Victivallis lenta: one gene and its partner. The protein of the gene in region 1 interacts with the protein of each later gene in a pairwise test. Links are inferred from orthologs where the notes say so. Each region holds a gene or a part of one and is shown in the gene's direction. Other genes may lie near its edges.

What was found. Proteins that work in one complex are often made in the same cells at the same time.
Region 2: the proteins of ruvC (region 1) and ruvA interact in binary tests that used the Escherichia coli proteins (3 or more experiments, as listed by UniProt). The link is inferred for Victivallis lenta from one-to-one orthologs.

Annotation. Positions count from the first base shown.
Region 1 is NZ_VUNS01000016.1:64,219-69,474, forward strand. The notes cover bases 1-2,909. They hold ruvC (crossover junction endodeoxyribonuclease RuvC), read left to right. Parts: upstream 1-1,154; coding sequence 1,155-1,664; downstream 1,665-2,909. Other genes in these bases: argS (arginine--tRNA ligase), read left to right, coding at 1-347; FYJ85_RS14320 (alpha/beta hydrolase), read left to right, coding at 382-1,158; FYJ85_RS14330 (TatD family hydrolase), read left to right, coding at 1,664-2,287; tsaB (tRNA (adenosine(37)-N6)-threonylcarbamoyltransferase complex dimerization subunit type 1 TsaB), read right to left, coding at 2,500-2,909. Outside these bases: more of tsaB, read right to left, coding at 2,910-3,174; lysA (diaminopimelate decarboxylase), read right to left, coding at 3,171-4,391; FYJ85_RS14345 (cupin domain-containing protein), read right to left, coding at 4,412-4,762; FYJ85_RS14350 (2-hydroxyacyl-CoA dehydratase), read right to left, coding at 4,868-5,256.
Region 2 is NZ_VUNS01000001.1:39,726-43,832, reverse strand. Bases 1-2,934 are described here. They hold ruvA (Holliday junction branch migration protein RuvA), read left to right. Parts: upstream 1-1,131; coding sequence 1,132-1,737; downstream 1,738-2,934. Other genes in these bases: FYJ85_RS00190 (hypothetical protein), read left to right, coding at 1,755-2,934; nadC (carboxylating nicotinate-nucleotide diphosphorylase), read left to right, coding at 251-1,135; FYJ85_RS00205 (PTS sugar transporter subunit IIA), read left to right, coding at 1-185. Also shown: more of FYJ85_RS00190, read left to right, coding at 2,935-3,197; FYJ85_RS00185 (iron-containing alcohol dehydrogenase), read right to left, coding at 3,345-4,107. UniProt on the Escherichia coli protein: The RuvA-RuvB-RuvC complex processes Holliday junction (HJ) DNA during genetic recombination and DNA repair.

The DNA of each region.
Region 1 (5,256 bases):
GGATCAACTCGATCCGGCGCAAGGCGGCGGAGCGCGGCATCGACTTCAACCCGGAGGCGGTCGACTGGAGTTTGCTCGGGCATGCGTCGGAGAAGCTCCTGGCGGTGACCGCGTCGTTTTATCCGGCTGTGCTGCATCTGGCGGCGGAGCGGAAGGACTGTTCCGGCCTGGTGGAGTATCTGCTGAATCTCGGCAAGGCGTTCAACAGCTTTTATCGGGAGTGCCCGGTTCTCGCGGCGGAGACGCCGGAGCTTGCGGCGGCGCGCCTGGCGCTCTCCGGCGCGGTGCGCGAGATCATCGTGGACGGCCTTTCGACTTTGACGATTCAGGTCCCGGAGGCGATGTAGGCTGCCGGATTCACAGAGAGGTGTCGTTATGCGCATGATTTCGGACATTTCGTATTGTTCCGAAGCGGGGGACCGCGGCTGCGGCGACCTTTATCTTCCGGAGCGGGTTTCGACGGATACGCCGGTCGCGCTCACGATTCACGGCGGCGGCTGGGCGTCGATGGACCGCACGAGCTTCGCCGGGGTGGCGGAGTTCCTGTGCGGACTCGGTTTCGCGGCTTTCAACATCAATTACCGCCTGCTCGACCGGGGACCGTGGCCGCTCTGCGGCGACGACTGCCTCCGGGCCGCCGATTTTGTGCTGAACGGAACATTTCCGGGACTGGACGGCTGCGACCGGCGGCGGCTTTTCATCATCGGCGCTTCGGCGGGCGGACACCTTGCGCTGATGACCGGTTTGCGGCTGCCGGAGGAGAAGGTATCCGGCATTGTCTCGCTCTCCGGCGTGGATGACATGGATTTCTATCCGCCGCCCGGCGCGGAGGAGTTCCGGCTGCGCTTCTTCGGCGGGAAGCCGACCGCGGCGCAGGCCGACGCGGCGAACCCGGTCAAACTGGTCCGGGCCTCCCAGCCGCCGGTGCTCTGCACGCACACCGTGTACGATACGGTGGTCTCCTGCGATGCGGCCGAGAGTTTCGTCGCCCGGTGCCGGGAAGCCGGGGCGCGGATCGACTATTTCCGTTACAACCGTTCCGGGGACGGTCACTGCCTCTGGATTCCGGGGAGTTCGCCGCACAGGCTGCTGCCGGAGCTCGAAAATGCGGTGGCCGGATTCGCCGCCGCCTGCGGCCTCGCGGGAGAACGGAAGTGATCATTCTCGGCATAGACCCCGCGATCCGCACGACCGGCTACGGTGTGATCCGGACCGAATCGGTTTCGCGTTTCGAGATTCTCGACTGCGGCATCATCGCGAATTCGGCCCGGCTGCCGCATACGGAGTGTCTGCGCCGTCTTGCCGGCGGCATTCGGGAGCTGGTCGGCGCGTTCATGCCGGACTATGCGTCGATCGAGGACCCGTTCGTCGGCAAGAACGCTTCGACCGCAATCATCCTCGGCATGGCGCGCGGCGCGATCCTGGCCGCGCTCGCCGAGGCGGCGGTGCCGGTTCACGCTTATGCGCCGAGTTCGGCCAAGCGCGCCGCCTTCGGCAGCGGCAAGGCGACGAAGGAGCAGGTCGCCATGATGGTCTCGGCCGAGACCGGCATCGGCATCGAGCGCATTCCGCTTGACTCGACCGATGCGATCGCACTGGCCATCTGCCACGCCCAGCTCGTGCTGCGCCCCGGGCTTGCGGCCAAGCTCGGGAAACCGCTCTGATGGCCTCCGACTTTCACTCCCACCGGCCGAAATCGGCGGCGCGCACGCTGGTTTCCTGCCGGGCGGAGGAGTTGCCGTATTACCCGCTGGCTTCGCTTGAGCTGCATCCGTGGTTTTTGCCGGAGAGATTCGAGCCGTTCTCCGCCGCGTTCCGGGCGGCCGCCCGCACGGCCGCGGCCATCGGCGAGGCCGGTCTCGACCGGCTGCGCGGGCCGTCGTTCGAGGTTCAGGTGCAGTATCTGGACGCATTGCTCGAACTGGCGGCGGCGGAAGCGAAGCCGGTCGTGCTCCACTGCGTCCGGGCCGTGCCGGAGCTTCTGGCGGCGGTGAAGCGGCATCCGGGAACGCCCTGTCTGTTTCACGGCTTTCGCGGAAAGCCGGAACTGCTGGAGGAGCTGCGGAGGCACGGCTTCTACGTTTCGCTCAATCCGGCTGTGCTCGGCAGCATGCCGCTTTTCGAACATCTGAGGCGGACCGGCCTCGACCGGATCGGCTTTGAGACCGACGACACCGCCGAGACGGTCGAAGCCGTTCTGGCCCGCGCCGCCGCGCGGCTTTCCATGCCGCCCGCGGTGCTGGAGGCGGTCACCGATTGCACGTTCGAACATTTTCTCGGCAGGTAGGCTCTCGTCCCGCGGCCGGAAACGTCCGCCGAAGTCGGGAAGCCGGAGCGTGAGTACGCCGCCGGCTTGGTTTTTTCCGGAAAACGCGATGACTGGCGCCCGGGCGAGGGAGACTCGTCCGGCGATGGAATTCAGGATGAAATAGAAAGAGGCGGGATGTTGCAAGCGGCCGCGGTGCTTCGCCGTGGCCGCTTTGCGCGAAAAATATCCCGTCAGGCGATCGGGGCGGTAAATACCGCCGGACGGATGTAGACCAGATCGGCCAGATTGTTGTCGAACGGTTTCCAGGAGGCCAGCGCCAGCGCTTCGGGACGGATCGAAGGGAAGGCCGTGATCCGGGCCGCGACTTCCGGCTCCAGAAGTTTTTCAAGCGCGGGGAGTTCGGATTCGAAGGCGGTCAGGCGCTTTCCCGCATAGTCCGCAAAGAACGCTTTCGCCTGCTCCGCGTTCAGCACCTTTTCGACACCGGTCGGAACCGCTTCGCCGTTCCGGATTTCCAGCTCGAAGAAGATCAGTTCGCGGTTGCGCCCGTCGCAGAGAGCGCCGATGCGTTCGCCTTCGGCCGCATCAAGATTCGCGGCCAGCGCCGCAGCGGTCGGCACGCAGCGGGTTTCCACTGCCTTGCCGTAGGTCCAGCCGTTGACGAGCGCGGCGGCGAGGCGCATGCCGGTGAAGCTGCCGGGACCGGAACCGACCGTCCAGCGCCGGATCGACTCCAGCGCGATTCCGGCCTTCCGGAGCTCTTCTTTCACCCAGGCCGCCAGCTGCGCGGAATCGCGCCCGCGCATCGGACGCACCAGGGAGAGGACCACCTTGCCGCCGTCGAGGACGGCGAAACCGGCCTCCCGCCCCGAAAGGTCGAGCGCCGCCGCATAATTCGTGCTCATAGAAATCTGCCTTCTCCGAGAATCCGGCCGCAAAGCTGCTCGGAGGTCAGCCGTTCGCGGACATAAGTGACCTTTCCGCCGGAGACAACCACTTCGGTCGGCATGGCGCGGAGATTGTAGACTCCGCCCATCGAGTAACAATATGCGCCGGCATTGCCGATCGCGAGGATATCGTATTCACGGATCTCCGGCAGCTCGCGCTGCTCGGCAAAGCGGTCGCCGGTTTCGCAGATATTGCCGCAGACGTCGTAAATCTGCGGCTTCCCGTCCGGATTGCTGAGGTTCCGCACCTGGTGATAGGCGTCGTAGAGCACGGGCCGGATCAGCTGCGGAAAACCGGAGTCGCAGCCGGCGATGACCCGCGTTCGGTTGTGCTTGATCGTGTTGACCTCGGTCAGCAGCACGCCGGCCTCGGCGAAAATATATTTGCCCGGTTCGAACAGCATATTGAGCCGGCGCCCGTAGCGGCGCGTGAACGCTTCGAAGAGACGCGCGATTTCGGCGCCCATCGCAACGTAGTCGATGCGCGCCTCATCCGGCTTGTACGGCACCTTGAAGCCGCCGCCGAAATCGAGAAATTCGAGATCCGGGAAATTCTCCGGCACGGCAATCGCCATCAAATTCTCCATTGACCGGTAGACCGATTCGCACCGCTGCAGGCCGCTGCCGGTGTGCTCATGCAGGCCGACGACCTTCAGGTTCCCCCGGCGCACGATCTGTTTGACCTCTTCGACCGCTTCGAGCAGGATGCCGAATTTGGTCAGGTCGCCGCCGGTCATGGTCTTGACGTTGTCGCCGTCGCAGACATCCGGATTGAAGCGCAGGCAGAGCCGCATGCCGGGATGCTTCTCCGCGATCTTTTCGAGGCGTGACAGGGAACCGATGTTCATCAGGACTCCGGTGGCCAGCACCTCCTCGAACTCCTCATCGGTCATGTTGTTCGCGGTGTAGATGATCCGCTCCTTCGGAAAGCCGAGTGCCAGCGCCATATGGACTTCGCCCGGGCTGACCGTGTCGAGCCCGGCTCCTGCATCCCGCAGCAGGGTCAGGAGCCCGGGGTTGTAGTTGGCCTTCATCGCACAGCAGACCTTGAGCCGGTCGTACGGAATAAAGCGGTACAGATCGCGGTAGCGTTCGACGGCCATGTCGCCGTCATATACATAAAGCGGCGTGTCGTATTCGGCCGCCAGCTTCAGCAGAAAATCGGAATTCAGCACGTTTCCCTCCGAAGGTTGGGTCAGTAGGTCGAGATCACCGCGATGAGCTCGAGCGGCTCGTCGCCGACGCAGCGGATCGCGTGTCCGTCGCCGTTGCCGGTCAGGATCGTGTCGCCGGGGCCGAGCTCGACGATGTCGCCGTTGTCGTCCGCTTCGGCGCGGCCTCTGACCACCACGAAAATCTCGTCTTCGGCATCGTGCGGATGAAAGCCGATCGAGCAGCCCGGATTCAGCGTCAGGCGCGAGAACATGCGGTTTTTCGAGCGCATTTCGGTCTTCGGCGCCCAGAATTCTTCAAGTTTGACGCTGCCTTTGCCGCCGCGCATCTCTTCGCGGAACTCAGTCTTGTATTCTCCATTCCGACGGATCATGATATCCCTCCTTGAAACTCTCTGTGATTTCCGGTGTTCCAGCCGGCTACCGTATACCCGGGAAACCGTTTTTTCAAACGGGCCGGAAGTGAATTTACAGAAAACTCACTTCTGGAGCGCTCCGAAAATATTCCCGTATTTTTGTTCGTTCAGCGCCTCGATGTAGGCGGAAATCTTCGTTTCGGTGCTGCACGGATCGATGGTCGGGTCGACGCAGTCGCCGTCGAGCACGAGCAGCGGAATCGCCGCCTTGTTCAGCTCTTCGCGCAGATGTTTGACGAACGAACTGTCCGCCATCGAACAGCGGCCGAAGCCGTGGTTGTAGAGGATGCAGCCGTTGTAATGCACCTTCGACGCATGATCGACAATGGTTTTGACCCGCAGCGCCGGATCCATGAACCCGACCGTCAGGATCTTCCGCGCCAGCGAACGGTACGGATCGGCCGGGTCGAGCGGCTCCCAGCCGACGAAGTTGACCTCCTCGAAGACGATCG
Region 2 (4,107 bases), on another replicon or contig:
ACGGCAGCCCGGACGCGGTGCCGGTCCGCCTGGTCGTGATGATTGTGGCCCGCACCGACCAGCATGAACTTTACCTGCGTGTGCTTTCCCGGCTGAGTTCCCTTCTGAAAGAGGACGGTTTCCGGGAACGCGTGTTCGGCTGCGCCGACGCGGCCGGGCTCTGCGCGGCTTTCACGGAAGATTGATTTCCCGGGGAAAACGAATCCGGCCGCCGGGCCGGTGAATGATAGAGAGAGAAGAAAGGATGGAAATGAATCAGGAAGATGCGGTTCCGCAAATCGACTGGGGGCGTGCGGACCTGTTGATCGAGCTTGCGCTCAACGAGGATCTCGATACGACCGGAGACGTGACGACCGCTTCGGTCGTTCCGGAAGAGGCGACCGCCACCGCCGTGCTGCGCTGCAAGGAGCCGAAGATGGTGCTGGCCGGAATCCAGATCGCCGAACGTGTGTTCAAAATGGTCGAGCCGCGCCTGCAGTTCCGGACCATGAAGGACGACGGGGACACCTGCGAATACGGTGAAGTCATCGCTGAGGTTTCCGGTCCGGCGCGCGGCATTCTCGTCGCGGAACGGACCGCGCTGAATTTTCTGCAGCGGCTCTGCGGCGTGGCGACGACCGCTTCGAAGTACGCGGCGGCGCTGGAAGGGACCGGAACCGAGATCCTCGATACGCGCAAGACGACGCCCGGTTACCGCAACCTTGAAAAGTATGCGGTCGCGGTCGGCGGTGCGACGAACCACCGCATCGGCCTTTACGACCGGGTCATGATCAAGGACAATCACCGCGAGCTTGCCGCGATGGAAGGCGCGGGCGGCATCGCCCGCTCTGTCGGGCGCGCCCGTGCAAAGTATCCCGAGCTCGAAATCGAGGTCGAGGCGGACAGTCTCGACGAGGTCCGCGAAGCCGTCGAGGCCGGCGCCGAATACATCATGCTCGACAATATGTCCGACGAGATGATGGCTGAGGCGGTCAGGATCGTCGCGGGCCGCTCGAAACTCGAAGCCTCCGGCGGCATCACGCTCGAGCGCCTGCCGCGGATCGGCAGACTCGGGGTGGATTATGTCTCGAGCGGGGCTCTGACCCACTCGGTCAAGGCGGCCGACATTTCGCTCGATATCGAGGCTGACAAGTGATAGCCCGGCTGACCGGAATCGTGGCGGAGTCGGGTTTTTCCGGCTGCGTGCTTGACGTTCACGGCGTCGGTTACGAGGTCGCGATTCCGGTTTCGACCTTTGAAAAGCTGCCGCAGCCCGGCGGGGAGGCGCGGCTTTTCATCCATACGCAGGTGCGGGAGGATGCGATTCAGCTTTTCGGCTTTGCGACCGTCGAGGAGAAGAATCTGTTCCGGCAGCTGCTGAACGTTTCCGGCATCGGCGGGAAGCTGGCGCTCTCGGTGCTTTCGGCCATGCCGGTGCAGAATTTCTGCGCGGCCGTCCAGTCCAGCGACGTCAAATCGCTGTCGCGGATTCCCGGCATCGGCAAGCGGACGGCGGAGCGCCTCGTGGTCGAGCTCAAGGATAAGGTGACTTCGACCGGGGCGGCGAGCGTTTTCGCCTCTCCCGGCGAAAATGCTCCGGCCACTGCGGTCGGGGATGCCGCGCTGGCGCTCGAGCAGCTCGGTTTCAAGCGCGATGCGATCGACAAGGTCCTCAAGGCGCTGGCGTCGGAACTCCCTCCGGCCGAGCAGAGTACCGAAAACCTGCTTCGGCAGGCGATCATCCGGCTGAAATTCTGACCGGCGGCGGAGGAAGCATGAAACGGAAAGCCCGGAGACTGCAATATGCCGGAGTCATCGTGCTCCTGCTGTTCGCCGTCCTCTACGCCAAAGAGGAGATCACTCTCGCCGGAAACGAATCGTCGCGCTTCGGCGTGATTCAGGCGCTGGGCGAGCAGGGGGTGTTTCACATCGAGCGCACGAATTTCGCCTCGACGGTGGACCGGGTCGAATGGAACGGCCATGTTTATTCGGATAAACCGCTGCCGCTCAGCAGCGCCGCCGCCGTGGTCCACGGAACCGTCCACCGCCTGACCGGCATCAATTTTTCGGAAAACCGGATGCTGGCAATCTATCTCATCAACCTGCTGTTCTCCGGCGGCTGCAATATTCTGCTGTTTCTCTGGATGTTCCGGCTGCTGCGCCGCACCTGCCGGGGCCGGATCGAGGTGAAGTGGCTGCTGGCGCTGGCGATGTGCCTGTCGACCTGGCTTCTGACCTACTCGGTCATTTTCAACAACCACACGCCGGCCGCGCTGGCCGTGCTGGGGCTGGTGATCGCGCTGGAGAAGTACCGTCGGCGGCCGACGCTCCGGGCGGCCGCCTGCGCCGCGGCGGCCGCCGGTGCTGCCGGGGCGCTGGATATTCCGCTGGGCTTTTTCTGCGGCATCGCCGCGGCGGCGGGAATCGCGCTCGAGAGTCCGGCGCGGCAGCGCCTGCGGCCGGTGCTGACGGTTTTCGCTGTCGGCGGCGGGATTGCCGCCGGAATCGTGCTGCTGAATCATATCGCGTACGGAACGATCCTGCCGCTTTATATTGCCGGGGGGTCGTACGTGCCGCCGCTGCTCTGGGCGACGATGCCGGTTTACTGGTATGAGTGTCTCTTCGGCTTCCGGGGGCTTTTCAGCTATCAGCCGTTTCTGCTGCTGATCTTTCCGGCGGTCTGGCTGCTGCGGAAGAAGCTGCGGGTGCCGGAGTGGACCGGGCTCGGCATCGCGGCGGCGGTCGTCGTTTTCTATCTGAGCCTGACCGGGGAGTACGGCGGCCCCTCCTACGGCATGCGCTACCTGGTTCCGGTGATTCCGGTTTTCTGGCTCGTGATCTCCCGCTGGATTCTGAGCTGGAAACAGGCGGTCTGGAAAGCGGCGGCGGTCGTTCTCCTGCTGCTGTGGGGATGCGTGACCTCGCTTATCGGCGTCTACTGCCCGTTCTGCATCGCGAATGAAGGCGCCCATACGCCGGACGGCCACTTCTCGAACACGATCCGCAGCCCGTTTCTCAGCAATCTTCTGGTCATGACCTTCGAGCGGGACCCGGAGGGAGAGATGACGAGGCGGCTGATCGATTCGCTCGGCGAAGAGGCCAGCTTCCGGCATATTTACGTCTCCGGCGTCCATATGCGTTCGCCGCAGCTCGTGGCCGAACTGCTCCGGAGCAGTCTGGCGGAGCGGCTCAGGGCGGAGAAAACTTCTCCGCATTGAGCCGCTGTTTCCCGGTTTCCCGGCCTCCGTGCGGAAGGGAGCCGCATGCTGCGCGCGTCCCCCCCCCCGCCTGTCCGCTCCATATGCCGCGGGAGCCGGAGGGGGGACGGAGCGTCCCCGCCGGGGAGACCGCGGCTTGCCGGACAATTAAACCAGAGGCATGAACGAATTCATGTAGATTGCGGCGACCGAAGTGGCGTTCGCGTAGCCCGGCGCCTGTTCGAGCAGGCCGGCGAGCGACGGTTCCTTGATGGTCATGTCGACGAGCTTGTCGATATCCTCTCTCCGGAAGCCGACGTCGCAGAGCTTCTGGGTCACGCCGCATTTGTTGAGCCAGGCCTGGACCGCTTTGCCGGCTTCGTGGGCCTCTTCGGGTTTGCCTTCGAGGTCCGGCGCGATCGGCTTGAGCAGGTCGGCGAGGATGAACGACTCCTGCGGATAGATCGCCTGGACCACGGCCGGGAGCAGGCAGGCAAGCCCGAGCCCGTGCGACAGCTCCGGTTTCAGCGCCGAGAGCGGATGCTCCAGCGCATGCGTGTAGTGCAGCAGGCCGTTGTCGAACGACAGCCCGCCGAGCATCGAGGCATAGAGCAGGAAATAACGCGCATTCAGGTCGCCCGGATCTTTTTCCGCGAACGGCAGGTAGCGTACGACCAGCTCGATGGTATTCTTGCCGAGCATGACGGCGAGCGGATTGGTCGATTTGCTCGTGGCCGCTTCGATGACATGGTTGACCGCATCGATGCTGACGAAGCGGGTCTGCTCCTTCGAGAGCCCGGTCATGAGGGCCGGGTCGTCGATCGACCAGGTCGGGTAGATGCAGTCGAAGGCGATGACCGGCTTCTGCTCGGTTTCCGGAATCGACAGCACGGCGAAACGGTTGACTTCGGTGCCGGTGCCGTGCGTGAGG